3 regions of the Paenibacillus sp. Y412MC10 genome follow, and region 1 is predicted to be linked to each of the others. Evidence: riboswitches for the same ligand, from Rfam matches in the RefSeq annotation. Region 1 holds a riboswitch; each other region holds the start of a gene.
What was found. A riboswitch is a leader RNA that binds a small molecule or an ion and turns the genes downstream of it on or off. The one in region 1 is predicted to bind cyclic di-AMP.
Positions count from the first base shown of each region.

Region 1 (4,635 bases):
CCTGGAGTACAGCACCCCGCTCGCCTGGGCCATGGTTGATCCGAAATACTCCATCGTTCTGGAGAATAGACACATCAATAACTATATGAAGGCAGGAATGGATCCGAAGGTGGTCACACGCTGGAATCTCAGTATTACCAAGCTTGTGGAGACGTTGTTCGGCAGCCTGTCATGGTGAGGGGGGAGCACATGAAAAGTTATGCAGGCCAAGGGTGGATCAGTGTTAAAGACCAATTATACGTCTCCATTCTGCTGTTCTTGTACCGCATGCTGTGGGGATATTGCCTGTACCGGCTTGTAAAATCGGCAGTCGTCCCCCTGCTGATGCGGTATCCGGATTCTGCCCCTAACGAGCTTAGTCGCCTGTTATTCTTCTACGAGGGCGAGATGAGTCTATCGTTAAGCGGCACGGTCCATACCTATGGTTGGCTTCTGGCCGCTCTGCTCCTGATCCGGATGGTATGTACCCCGCTCATTCGGGCAGGCATCTTCTATAACCTCCACCAGGAGGCTAAGGGCGAGCGCGGATTATTCTTCTTCACCGGCATGCAGAAGCTATGGAAGCCCGTTACGGTATTTTATCTGATCGAACTTGTTCTTACCTTTGTGCCCGGATACTGGATTCTGCCCAAAATCCTTCCGATCCTGCTGAACGGGATCCATGAGCCGGTTATGCTGCTTCATGCGCTGCCTCATGCAGCCGGCTGGTTTCTGTACGCCTATCTGATTCGCCTGTTATTGCTCTATATGCAATTCGGCCGTACGGACAATTCCGGCATGATCAGCTCCGTTCTTGCGCTCTTCCGCCGACTGGGCACGGCTGTGCTGTTATCCCTTACCGTTGGCGGATCGGCCTGCGTCATTCTTTTGCTCCTGAGCTCGGCATCGCTCTTCTGGGCGGGATTGATCGGCTTGATTATTCAGCAAGCCTCTTATTTTCTAAATGGACTCTTCCAAATTTGGGTAATTTCCGCCCAATATCATTTGTGGCGGGATTCTTCTTCGCAGCATGCCTAATCGTTACATTTCGTTACCATCATATGATAAACAAGCTCGTAAATATGCTGTAATCGGAAGCGACACATTTCTCTCTCGGACTTGATTTTACAAAGAATAGAAGCTCATTTTTCCTCAATATTACATTTTCCGATGGCCAAGTTACAAAAAAACCTGATCCCGCATGACGGGGACAGGTTTTTTTGTATAAAAATGAGCTTTCCTCATTTGCCAAATTGTTAATACTCTGCTAAAATAACGAATATGTTAGTAACAACTTTGTCATCTTTACTGTAACTTTTTGCTGGAACTATGTAATTTCGTTAAGCATGTTGGAACGTCAGACGTCTATGAATGGGTTCATCAACATTTTAAGGAGCCGAATTCCCATGATTGGGAAGCGGGGGATCCGTTTTGGGTGAATTGATCTCGCAAGAGAGGGATCATAGGGGACCTTCAACCGAACCCTTAAGCTAACCTCGCAGGCAATGGAAGGAGCTTTTTGCTTTGAAAAAGAAGTTAACGGCCATTTCTCTAGGCCTGGCCCTCGCACTCACATTAGGGACCGGAAGCGCTTTCGCCGATTCCAAATTAAATACTGCAATCAAACCAGCCATTGGTGTCTCTTATAAAACAGGTGGAACCACAACGAATGGTTTTGACTGCTCCGGATTCACCAGCTATATCTACAAGAAACTTGGTCTTAGCCTGCCGCGCACGTCTGGAGCTCAATACAAAGTCGGTACGGCCGTAGCCAAGAGCAAGCTGAAAGCTGGCGATCTCGTGTTCTTCAACACATCCGGCAGAGGTGTATCTCATGTGGGTATTTATGTTGGGGGCGGCAAATTCGCTCATTCCTCATCCTCGCGCGGTGTCATCATCAGTCCGCTGAGCCAGAGCTATTACGCCAATCGATACGTAGGTGCTAAGCGAGTCATGAGTCAGTCTACGTACAAGTCTGTAGCTGTGAACTACAATTAATTACTGGAACTTCATTGATTTATCCTTTACAAGAAGCCCTGGGTGTATGAGATTGTGCCGATCTCATCCAGCGGCTTTTTCTTTTGTCTGCTCTGTGTATACCTTTATAACGTTTGGGACAACGAAAAAGTTCCCACTTTTCGAGAAAAAAAGAAAATTATTATGCGATTCACTTCGCCCCCTCATGTCGTTGCATCTTCTACCCTTTATATACCCTCCTCTCCCTTCATTAAACACCCTAATGGAAAAATATTGATTTTATTTTCTGAGGACTACTACGAGCAGCGGTACGTAGGTGCCGAGCGCATCATGAGCAATGATCAGTATGAAAAGTCGACCGGAGAATCCTCCTAAGCTTCGATGTCTTATCCTCGTCCTGCCCATACATATCCGTTTGCCCGTCAAAGGAGACCTACTTCTCTTGGACGGGCTTTTTGATGCGGCTAGAATGTTTGAGAAATGGGGTATAATTTAATTTGTAATTATGACAGGGGGACTTTGCCAATGGATGCAGCACCGATTTCATTTCATACGGTGGTCATGCGTGAAGAGCACGCGAAAGAAATATGCGCCTGGACCTATCCTCCTCCCTATAACATTTACGGTTTTCTTCCCTGGGAGCAGATGAAGGGGCTTGAGATCGAGTTTGGGGATCCCGACATCCGCCGGGAGCAGTACATTTCGATTTTGGATGAACGGAAGACGCTATGGGGATTTGCCCAACTGTTTCCGATGCATGAGGTTACGCGAATCGGGCTGGGCATGCGGCCTGATTGGTGCGGGCGGGGAATGGGTAAACGGTTTATGCAGACGATTGTCCGGGAAGCGAGGCGGAGGCGGCCTGCCGATGAGATCGACCTGGAGGTAATGACCTGGAATGAACGTGCGATCCGCGCGTACGAAAAGGCGGGCTTTCATATCACCGATACGTATGAGCGCCTTACGCCGACGGGAAACGCCCTTTTCCACTGCATGGTGTATGAGCCTCCGGCAAATGAGGAATAGTAATCTTTGTCTATATGAAAAGGCACAATTTTGTGTACTTTTTATGAAGGTGCGCGGTATAGTTGCTTTTTTTGTCACAACTGGCTATGCTGTCTATGGATGTTGGTTTATAATGGAGACAAGTGCAAAAGTGCAGTATACATAGAAGGGACGATATGACGATGCAAAAATGGATCATGAGCGGATTGTTCTTCGTCGCATGTGCGTTGGCTATTGCGCTGATGTTTACGCTCCCAGGCAAGGAACAGGTAGCTCAGGAAGAGAAGCCGACTATGCCGGAAGTGACTCTGGATGCTGCCGCAGCGGAAGCCACACTGAAAGCAAGCTGCATCAGCTGTCATGGTGACCAACTTCAAGGCGGCGCTGGACCGGCTTTGAATCAAGTAGGCGGACACATGGATGCGGACGCGATCTTCAACGTTGTAACCAAAGGCCGTAAGGGTATGCCTTCCTTTAAGGATCAACTTAAGCCTGAAGAAATCGCAAACATCGCGCTGTACCTTGCTGAGAAAAAATAAATCAGCTTATACGCAAAACACGCTTGAACCTGGAGAACCTCCCGGCGCAAGCGTGTTTTTACATATTGGGGAGCTATGACCGGATGGATCCGACTCCCGTCTATTGTCCCGTCTTGCCGTCCTTGGAACGGCTTTTCTCATAGGCCTCGTTAAACTGCTGTGCTTCCTTAATATCCACAGCCGTAATGCCGCCGTCGTCCCAGGAAGTGAGACGCAGCGTAACGACTTTATAATCTATGGTGATATAGGGGTGATGTCCGAAAGCTTCCGAAATAGCTGCCACTTCATCAACAAAAGCGATTCCCTTCATGAAGGAGGAGAAGGTATACTTCCTGACGATCCATCTCCCTTGTTCAAATTCCCAACCCTCAAGCTTTTCCAGATGAGCCTCTACTTCTTGCTGCGTATAAAGCATCTTTTATCTTCCTCCCCGAAAAAAACCTATCGTAAAGCCGACTGACACGTGTATGGGCTTCTGTCATCTATTCTATTCTGCCCTGTTTCCGTTGATAACTGGAGTGATTACACAAGAGCCACAATGGCCAACTCTTCTTCACCGATCAAAATATGTATTCGATGGTTATTCTGGTCATGCATGACCACGCCGCTGCCGACGCTAATCACCGGCTCCGTGCCCAGCGCATAGAACAAATCCTCCGCCAGCGCCTCATGAACCTCATTCCGCTCGGCTTCGCCCAGATTGCCCCAATCCTCCGCTTCCATTTCAAAGAAAACGTAGCTGTCGGAAATTCGCCCGACGGCTTCGGTCAACTCCGCGAGGATTTCGCCGTAATCCCTTCCGTGCTTCACACCCATCTCAATCACTCCTTTCCTTACCGTACTAAGCTTCGTTTCCCTTCCTTCCATTATACCGGAAATTACAACTAAAAAAAAAAGCCCGACCTGACGATAAATAGGATAACGCCCCACAAAAGGGGCCCGGTTCTCCATGAGAGCCGTTCTGACGAATGGATTCGTTATTTTATTTCTCACGGATGAGGTGTGGTATGGAAATTTCAACAATTATAGGCTTAATCATCGGTATCGTCGCGGTACTGGTGGGCATGATTCTTAAAGGTGCCTCCCTTCTCGCTTTGTATAACCCGGCAGCCTATCTAATCATTCTTGGCGGTAC
Region 1 covers NC_013406.1:99,690-104,324, reverse strand. Annotated here, with positions in the region: gene GYMC10_RS00500 (M1 family metallopeptidase) at 1-178, shown strand, start outside; gene GYMC10_RS00495 (hypothetical protein) at 190-1,017, shown strand; cyclic di-AMP (ydaO/yuaA leader) riboswitch at 1,364-1,499, shown strand; gene GYMC10_RS00490 (C40 family peptidase) at 1,504-1,977, shown strand; gene GYMC10_RS00485 (GNAT family N-acetyltransferase) at 2,482-2,982, shown strand; gene GYMC10_RS00480 (c-type cytochrome) at 3,144-3,500, shown strand; gene GYMC10_RS00475 (4a-hydroxytetrahydrobiopterin dehydratase) at 3,601-3,915, opposite strand; gene GYMC10_RS00470 (hypothetical protein) at 4,023-4,316, opposite strand; gene motA (flagellar motor stator protein MotA) at 4,508-4,635, shown strand, end outside.

Region 2 (4,635 bases), 1.1 Mb from region 1:
AGCAGATCAAATTCTTGCAGACCTTGGCCCATTACCGGGAAGGGGACCAAATCTCGATTAACCTGGGCGCCAGTCTGACCACGCTGCAGACCACCCTGCCCCCGCTGGTCAATGCCTTCATGGAACGTCATCCGTCAGCCGAAATCAAGCTCATCACCGGCAAGACCCACGAAATCGTGTCTTATGTAAGGGATAAACGGGTGGATGTCGGCATTGTTGCTTCATCCATCAACCAGCCGGGCTTGAACTGCATCCCGCTGTTCGATGACCACCTGGAGCTTGTCATCCCGTCTTCACATCCGCTGGCGGAAATCGAGGATGTGGGCATCGAACAGCTTCAAGGCTTGCCGATGATCATATTTTCGACCGGAACCTGGTACCGCAAGCTGACGGACGATCTGTTTCACCGCTGGGGCATCATGCCCGATATCCGGATGGAGATCGACTCCTTCGAAGCGATCGTCAGGCTGATCCCGACCTGCAAGGCGGCCGCACTGCTGCCCAAATCCTATCTGAGGCCGCAGCTGCTGTCCGATAACGGGCTCGTCGACATTCATATTCCGGCACTCATCGAAACCCGGCGAACGACTTCGCTGATCTACGGTCAAGCCTCGGAGCTGAGCAAGGCGGCCAGCCGCTGGATCGAAGAAACGGAGATCCTGTTCCGCAAGCTGGAGGAAGATAAATCGAAAAAAAACTGACGATATTTCGCAATCGTCAGTTTTTTTCTACTATATTTATTTTTCGAGCATATTCACGACTTCGGACTCAAAGCGGTCCACATTGTCATTGGAGCCGATCACAACCATAATGTCGCCGGAGTTCACGACGTCCATGGCCGTCGGAGCTACGATAATGCCGGACTGTTTATTCAGCGCCACCACGCTGACGCCGTACCGGACCCTCGTATTAAGCTCGCTCAGCGTTTTTCCGTCCATGCAGTCCGTGACCGTCATCTCCACAATCAGATAATCCTTGGATAATTCGATATAATCAAGCAGGTTCGGCGTCACGAGCTGGTGCGCTACCCGGATCCCCATATCCCGCTCGGGAAAGATGACCCGGTCCACGCCAAGCTTCTCCAGCGCCCGGCCGTGCAGCACCGATATCGCCTTGGCAACGACCATCGCGACACCCAGCTCTTTCAACAGGATGGCGGAGAGGATGCTCATCTGAATGTCGTTCCCGATCGCAACGATCCCGCAGTCGAAGTTGCGGATGCCGAGCGATTTAAGCACTTCCTCATCCGTCGCGTCCGCCACCACCGTATGCGTCAGCAGCTCGCTCATGTCCTCGACGACCTCTTCGTTCCGGTCGATGCCGAGCACCTCATATCCCTGTTCCATCAGCTCCAGCGCCAGACTGGCGCCAAATCGCCCCAAACCGATGATTGCAAATTGCTTTGGTTTCATGTCTCTCCTATACCCCTTATCCAATTATCATTTTGCCTTCCGGATGACGATATAATTCTTTACCCTTTTTCGGCCCCAATGCATAAGCAAGCGTCAATGGCCCCAATCGACCCGCAAACATCGTAAGGCTGATCAGGATCTTCCCGAACACGGTCAAATCGGGCGTTAAGCCCATGGAGAGACCTACCGTACCGAAGGCGGATGTCGTTTCGAATAGAATCTCCAGGAAGTCCCCTTCCTCTGTCGTCGACAGAATCATCGAGACGGTTAGAACGAGCAGCAGGGCCAGCAAGGCAATGGTCAGTGCCTTCAGCACCCGCTCCTGGGCCAGGCGATAACGGAACATAACGATGTCTTCCCGCCCGCGCATCATCGCAATGACCGCCCCTACCATAATGGTAAAGGTCGTGGTTTTGATGCCGCCGCCGGTTGACCCTGGAGATGCTCCGATAAACATCAGGATGACGATAAAAAATTGCGTTGCCTGTCTGAGCCCCGTAATATCTATAGTATTCGCGCCCGCCGTACGCGGCGTTACGGATTGGAATAACGCGCCGAAGAATTTTCCGCCCCAGTTCAGGGAACCCAGCGTTCTCGGATTGGTAAATTCAAATATGAGAATGACGATAAATCCGACCGCAAGCAAGGCAGCCGTCATCGTGAGCACCACCTTGGAGTGCAGGGAGAGCCTCCGCTGTTTTCGATAATCGATCAGATCGGACAGCACAATAAATCCAATGCCCCCGGAAACAATCAAGAACATCACAACGAAGTTGACTACCGGATCGTATACATACCCGGTCAAACTCCGAAAATCGCCAAACAAATCGAAGCCGGCGTTGTTAAACATCGTCACCGCATGAAAAACACCGTAATAGATCGCCCGGCCCAGCGGCATATCAAACGCCCAACGAACCGATAAAAGGACTGCGCCGCAGGCCTCGATGACGAGCGAGTACAGCAATACTCTGCGTATCAGCCTTACGATGCCTTCCATCGAGGACTGATTCATCGCTTCCTGCAAGATTAGACGGTCTTTGAGCGATATGCGTCTCTTCAGAACCAAGGCGAATAAAGTAGCCATCGTCATGAATCCGAGCCCGCCGATTTGAATCAGCAGCATGATCACGACTTCTCCGAAGGAACTGAATGTCGTTCCCGTATCCACTACGACCAGGCCCGTTACGCACGTTGCCGAGGTCGAAGTGAACAAGGCGTCAGTAAATCCAAGCGGTTCGCCCGTCGTCGTCGAGATTGGCAGCATTAACAGCCCGGTCCCGATGAAGATGATGGCCGCAAAACCAAGCACGAGAATTTGGGGCGGAGACAATGTAAGCCAGTTTAATTTAGCGTTCAATCGGACACCTTCTTTAAAAAAATCAACGAAAAAAGACACTGGAAAACGCAGTGCCTTTCGGTCTGGTTCCTGTGCAACAGCCTACGAGGTTAGCTGACGGATTCGGGCATTTCCACAGGTCGCCCTATTCATTATTCCGGGAATAATGAAATTCACCCCAATTACATGGTTCCCCCATTTTCATTACGAAATTCGGCTGGAATATTCGGTTCCTTCAAGCATGATGTGATTATAACTCAATCCGTTACGTAACCCAATGCTGTTTTTCGCCCGAAATATCTTTAAAAGAGCGCGAATTGGGCATATTCAAGAATACAAGCGTAGGGTTCTCTAACGTTTTCGAAACCTTTCATTCATTTTCATCGATTTATTTCAATATTCCGATAATTGGGATAAGCTGCTTATGGCTTTCATACTATGTTATATTGACTCTATGCGTTCTTAATCAGGCATATCGAATACCAGTGGGAGTATCAACTTTCTTAGAGGAGGAATTTCATGAATCGTGCAAGAGAGCCCTTGAAGCTGAAGCCCAATCTGAAGCAGCTCATCGCGCCTGCCGCAGTCGGCCTGATTCTGTTCCTATTATTTCAGGTATTTCCGTGGGCGAATCCGGAAGATACCGAGATGGCCTCACCGGATATCATTTCCAAGGAGCAGGCTCGGCAGGCAGCTTCAAGGTTTGCTCAGGAGCATCTGCAGTTTGCGGCTGCGGACACGGACGAAACCTTGGTTACATATCAATCCAAATCGGAACTTTACGGATATCTGGCGAAGGAGAAGAGACTTTCGGAATATAACAAAACCTATGAAGCCAAATATCCCTATGACGTATACCGCGTTCGCTTCAGCGAGCCTGGAGGGGATGCCCTCAATGTGGACGTTCACATGCAAAATTCCGGCATCGTCGGATTCTCGTATGATTATGCCCGTTCCAGCTTTGATCGGATCGAGCTAAACAAGGGCGAGATTCAGAGGCAGATGCTGCTCGTCGTTGAGGACGGCATGACATTGGCCGAGAAGCAGGCGCTGGCGGAGCCATGGCTTCAGCGGGCGGGTTATGACCTGTCGAATCTGGAGCTGGTTACGAAGGAGGGGGATCCCCGTCTCAAATATGTGGACCCTGAATCCAGGATCGGGGACTCCAGGCTGGAGCACCGCTTCACCTTCGAGCAGGGGAAATTGCGCTCTTATGAGCCCTCCTTCTCGGTGCCAGCCGCCCACTCTGCTTATGTCAACAAGCAGACGCAGGATGCCACCCTGCTGACGCTCGCAGGGTACGGCCTGTTCACCCTAATCCTGGGCATTCTTGCGATTGTGTACAGCGTGAAGACCAGGGCCTACACCTCGTTTAAGCGCGGCCTGTTCTTATCGGCGCTGCTGTTCGTCATTCAGATGCTGAATACGTACAATCTGATTCCCGTTTTCAAATCCGAAGGCATGTCGCAAACCGGCGTGCTCGGGATGATGATTTTCTATGCCGTCTATTCGCTCGTCTTCTCCGCCCTGCTCTATTTCTCCCTTGTCGGCGGCAGCGGGCTGTGGCATAAAGAAGACGGGCTCAATCCATGGCCGCGCGCCAAAGAACCCGGATACGGGCATTACGTGCTGGACAGCATGAAGCTGGGGTATATGTGGGCCTTCATCCTGCTTGGCGTCCAATCCGTCATCTTTATCGGTCTTGGTCTGACCCTGAATACATGGTCCACCACGGATGCGACGCAATCGCCTTACAACATGCTGTATCCTTGGCTGTTTCCGTTGATGGCCTGGCTGGCCGGCATATCCGAGGAGGCCGTGTACCGGCTGTTCGGCATCAAGATGGTGAAAAAGATCGTCCGCAATACCTTTGTCGCAAGCTTGATC
Region 2 covers NC_013406.1:6,111,534-6,116,168, forward strand. Annotated here, with positions in the region: gene GYMC10_RS26855 (LysR family transcriptional regulator) at 1-701, shown strand, start outside; gene GYMC10_RS26860 (potassium channel family protein) at 738-1,412, opposite strand; gene GYMC10_RS26865 (TrkH family potassium uptake protein) at 1,429-2,769, opposite strand; cyclic di-AMP (ydaO/yuaA leader) riboswitch at 2,833-2,977, opposite strand; gene GYMC10_RS26870 (CPBP family intramembrane glutamic endopeptidase) at 3,268-4,635, shown strand, end outside.
Region 2: it holds a riboswitch for cyclic di-AMP, as region 1 does, so the genes downstream of both, GYMC10_RS26865 (TrkH family potassium uptake protein) here and GYMC10_RS00490 (C40 family peptidase) in region 1, are expected to answer to the same signal.

Region 3 (4,635 bases), 530 kb from region 1:
CCGCCATAAACGTGATGATATTAGGATTCCTTGCGGGGGCATTTATTGCGCTCGGCTTTTTGCTTGACATACGCGTGATTGCCGGAGCGTCTCCAGAATGGGGAGGGATTGCCGGTTTTATAGGCGCTGCGGTATTCCCCGTCGGATTGATTCTTGTCCTGCTTGCAGGCGGGGAGCTGCTGACGGGCAACATGATGGCCGTGTCCTTGGCCAGATTCAAGCGGCGAATTTCCACGAAGGAGATGATGCGGAATTTAGCGCTTGTCACGGTCAGCAATATGTTGGGAGCGTTATTCGTCGCTTACTTCTTCGGACATGTGACCGGTATGACAGGCAGCGGCGTTTACCTGGAGAAACTGGTGGATATGGCCGGGCATAAGCTGGACGACAGCTTCCTGCAAGCCTTCCTGTCGGGCATCGGGTGCAACTGGCTCGTAGCCCTCGCCGTATGGCTGTCCTACGGATCGGATCAGATGAGCGGCAAAATTCTCGGGATCTGGTTTCCGACCATGGCGTTTGTCGCCATCGGGTTTCAGCACGTGGTGGCCAACATGTTTCTCATCCCGGCCGCGATTTTTGAAGGCTATTACAGCTGGGGCGAGTATCTGATGAACTTCATTCCGGTATGGCTGGGCAATTTCGTTGGCGGCGCGTTATTTGTGGGAGCGACATACGGAACCGTTTATTTAAAGCAGGAGAATCAAGCCGCAGCCGCTCCGCGCGGCGAGCAGACGCCTGTGCCATCGGCTAGCTCCCCTCAACAGGTTCATTCCGCGCAGAACGTTTCCTAATGCCGGAGGCCTGGCAAGCGTCTGGGCAAAAAAAGCTGCGTTCAACCGTCCTTGATGAAAGGCAGCGGTTGATCGCAGTTTTTTTGTCGTGATGGGCGAGGCTGTTCCCAGTAATGAATCAAGCAGGGAACAAGCCCGCTATTTTTTTAAATGGTAGGGAACCGTCGTGATGATCACGTCTCTCCGATACAGGAGATGTGCCCGGATGAGCAGGCTGGATTGATTGTGCAGGAAATTATGCCAGCCCTTCTTGGGGATGAACTGCGGAATGACGACGGTAACCTGATAGTCGGATTCGCTGGCCTTGCGCTGCACGGTATCGATGAATTTCGTCAGCGGCTGAATGATGCTCCGATAAGGCGAGTGCAGCGTCACCAGCCGGATGTCCGGCTGCCACTTTTTCCATTTTTCCTGGAAGGCGACTTCCTCCTCCCGCTCGAACGGCACGTACACCGCGATGATTTGGCCCGCTCCCAGCGATTTGGCGTAATTCAGCGAGTTCTCCACCACATGCGTGATTCCTGCCACAGGCAGGATGATGACATTCCCCTCAATCGGCTTAACCGGCTCGCAAGTCGTAATCCGGAGCTGGTCCGCTACCGCCTCGTAATGCTTGCGGATCCGGGTGAAAATCCAGATGATCAGCGGCAGGAATATCAGCACGGTCCACACCTGGGCGAATTTCGTAAAGAAGAAGATCATGGTCACGATAAAGCTGATGCATGCGCCGGTGGTGTTAATGATCAGCTTGACGATCCAGCCTTCAGGCTTTTCCCGAATCCATTTCACCATCATCCCCGTCTGGGAGAGGGTAAACGGGATAAACACGCCGACGGCATACAGCGGAATCAGATGCTCGGTTTTGCCTTCAAAAGCCAGCAGCAGCAGAATGGAGAAAAATCCAAGAATAATGATTCCGTTCGAGTATCCCAGACGGTCGCCGCGGACGGTGAACATTCTAGGAATGAACTTATCCTTCGCCAGATTGACGGCCAGCAGGGGAAAAGCGGAATACCCCGTGTTGGCGGCGAGGATCAGAATTAAGGCCGTTGTCCCTTGTATGAAGTAATAAAGCGCATTTCGCCCGAAGGTATGCTCGGCAATTTGGGAAACGACCGTGACTTGTTCGCTGGGACTGACCCCATAGTAATAAGCCAGGAAAACGATGCCCGAAAATAACAGGGCCAGCAGCGATCCCATCGCCACCAGAGTTTTGGCGGCGTTATTCGGGGCCGGGTCTTTGAAATTCGGAATGGCATTGGAAATCGCCTCCACGCCGGTCAGGGCGGAGCTGCCCGAGGCAAATGCGCGCAGGAGCAGGAACAAGCTCAGCCCGGCTACGGGCGTGCCGATCGGCGTATGAAGCTCCGGAGACGCATGGCCTGTGGCAATGTTGAATATCCCTACCCCGATCAGGATAAATAACGCAAGCACGAACAGGTAAACCGGATAAGCCAATATGGAGGCCGACTCCGTAACTCCTCTTAAATTCAATACGGTCAAGCATAGAACGAACACGATGGAGATCGGCAGATTATAGGCGTGTAATTCCGGAAAAGCCGACGTGATCGCATCCGTCCCGGCCGACACGCTGACCGAAACCGTCAGGATATAGTCCACGAGCAAGGAACCGCCGGCCACCAGCCCCGGGTACATGCCCAAATTCCGTTTGGACACGACATATGCGCCGCCGCCGTGCGGATAGGAGAAAATAATTTGTCTGTACGACAGGATAAGTGCCAGCAATAAGACCAGGACGCCGACGGCAATCGGTATGGAATACCAATAGGCAGCTGCCCCTACGGTCATCAACACAATGAGGATTTGTTCCGGGCCATAGGCCACGGACGATAGCGCATCGGATGACAGGATGGCCAGCGCCTTGGTTTTATTCAGCTTTTGTTCGCCTAATTCCGTTGATTTAAGCGGTCTTCCGATGAGGAAGCGCTTGATTGAGGATAACATGGTTGTTTTTCACCGCCGCTTAAGATTAAGTTCATGGTAGAAGCTCCCGGAACGGACTTCTATCGGTGTTTTTTATATGCTGGACATAGGAACGGTCACCATGCCTATGCTGATTTTTGGCAAACAAAAAACACAGGTTAGAACCCTGTGTTTGATCACAAGTTCACAACCCTCCCGATCAACGCTGACGAGGTTAGCTGTCGGATTCGGGCGGTGAGAGTCGCCCTACCTGATTCCATCGCGGCGTACGTACGCGACGCATCAGGATTCACCCCATAGTATGGTTGAAGGATCCTATAGGTATCCCTCCATACGGTTGGTTCCCCCGCTTTCCATCATGGAAATTAAGCGAATGTCATGTGAATATGAAGAATGTTTTCGAAGCTGAATAGTATATTACGCCTGCTCCAATCGTTTGTAAAACATCCTCCAACGATCATTCGAACAGAATTATTTATAAAAAATGACAGATAAGCGCTTACATAAAGACGTGGCTTTGACAGGCTTTTTATTTTGCATGTTTACTGCGAAAATCACGAGTTTCTATAATATGGAGGATTAGGAGTGGGGAACAAATTCGCCATGCCGGTCTCGGGGGAGGAGACACTGGCATGGCGAATTTTTTTGGGAGTGGTCCATGATTCGGCAAGGAAGAGAAAGGGTCTGGTTTCCTCTTCTTTGCTCTTGATAGGAATATACCCGGGGGGGAGAAAAGTGAATCACCTGATTAGAAAAAAATGTATGACTTTACTGGAACCCCGATTTTCTTTTAAGATAAAGGGATATGATGCAGCCGAGCATAGGGGGGAAGTACGAAATGACTCAAGCGATGATTCATCAGGAAAACGGCGTATTTCCGGCGGTATGTCCGTTGGATTGTCCCGATACATGCGGCCTGCTGCTGCATAAAGAGAACGGAAAAATCGTCAAGGTGACCGGTAATCCGGAGCATCCGATTACGCAGGGAGCCATCTGCAATAAAGTCCGTAATATGGCACACCGGGTGTATCATCCGGAACGCGTGCTCTATCCGCTGCGAAGAGTAGGTCCCAAGGGTGAGGGCGCCTTCGAGCGGATCAGCTGGGACGAAGCCATTCAGGAGATTGCCGGACGCTATAAGGGCTTGATCGAGGAATACGGCTCCGAGAGCATCCTGCCCTACAGCTTCTACGGCAATATGGGGATATTGAGCGTCGACGGCATGGACCGCAGATTCTTCAACAGGCTGGGTGCCAGCCGCCTGAAGCAGTCGATCTGCAATTCCGCGGGCAATGAGGGCTGGAAATCCGTGATGGGGTTTAATGGGGGAACCGTTCCGGAGGACACCGTACGAGCCGACGTCATCCTCGTCTGGGGCGGCAACATCGTCAGCACCAATATGCACCAGATGGTGATTGCAGAGAAAGCGCGCAAAGCCGGTGCCAAGGTCGTTGTGATCGATGTCCACAAGAACCAGACGGGGCAATGGGCCGACTGGTTCATTCCGCTGTATCCAGGCACGGATGCGGCGCTGGCCGTCGGTCTCATGCACATCATGTTCCGCGACGGCATGGTGAATGAGGAATTTCTCCGGAAGTATACGATTGGCCATGAAGCCTTGCGCGAGCACGTCAAAGAATACACGCCGGAGCACGTTTCTTCCATTACCGGCATCTCGATCGAGGATATCGAGAAATTGGCCGAGCTCTACGGCCGGGCCGATACCTCCTACATCCATATCGGCAACGGACTTCAGCATCACGACAACGGCGGCTTGACGGTGCGAAGCATTGCCGCGCTTCCCGCATTGACCGGACAATGGCTGAAGCGGGGCGGAGGGGCCGCCAAGTCGAACGGCGGTTACAACAGCATGGATAGCGACGCGCTTGAGCGTCCCGAT
Region 3 covers NC_013406.1:6,690,445-6,695,079, reverse strand. Annotated here, with positions in the region: gene GYMC10_RS29615 (formate/nitrite transporter family protein) at 1-791, shown strand, start outside; gene GYMC10_RS29610 (APC family permease) at 930-2,756, opposite strand; cyclic di-AMP (ydaO/yuaA leader) riboswitch at 2,923-3,117, opposite strand; gene GYMC10_RS29605 (molybdopterin-dependent oxidoreductase) at 3,574-4,635, shown strand, end outside.
Region 3: it holds a riboswitch for cyclic di-AMP, as region 1 does, so the genes downstream of both, GYMC10_RS29610 (APC family permease) here and GYMC10_RS00490 (C40 family peptidase) in region 1, are expected to answer to the same signal.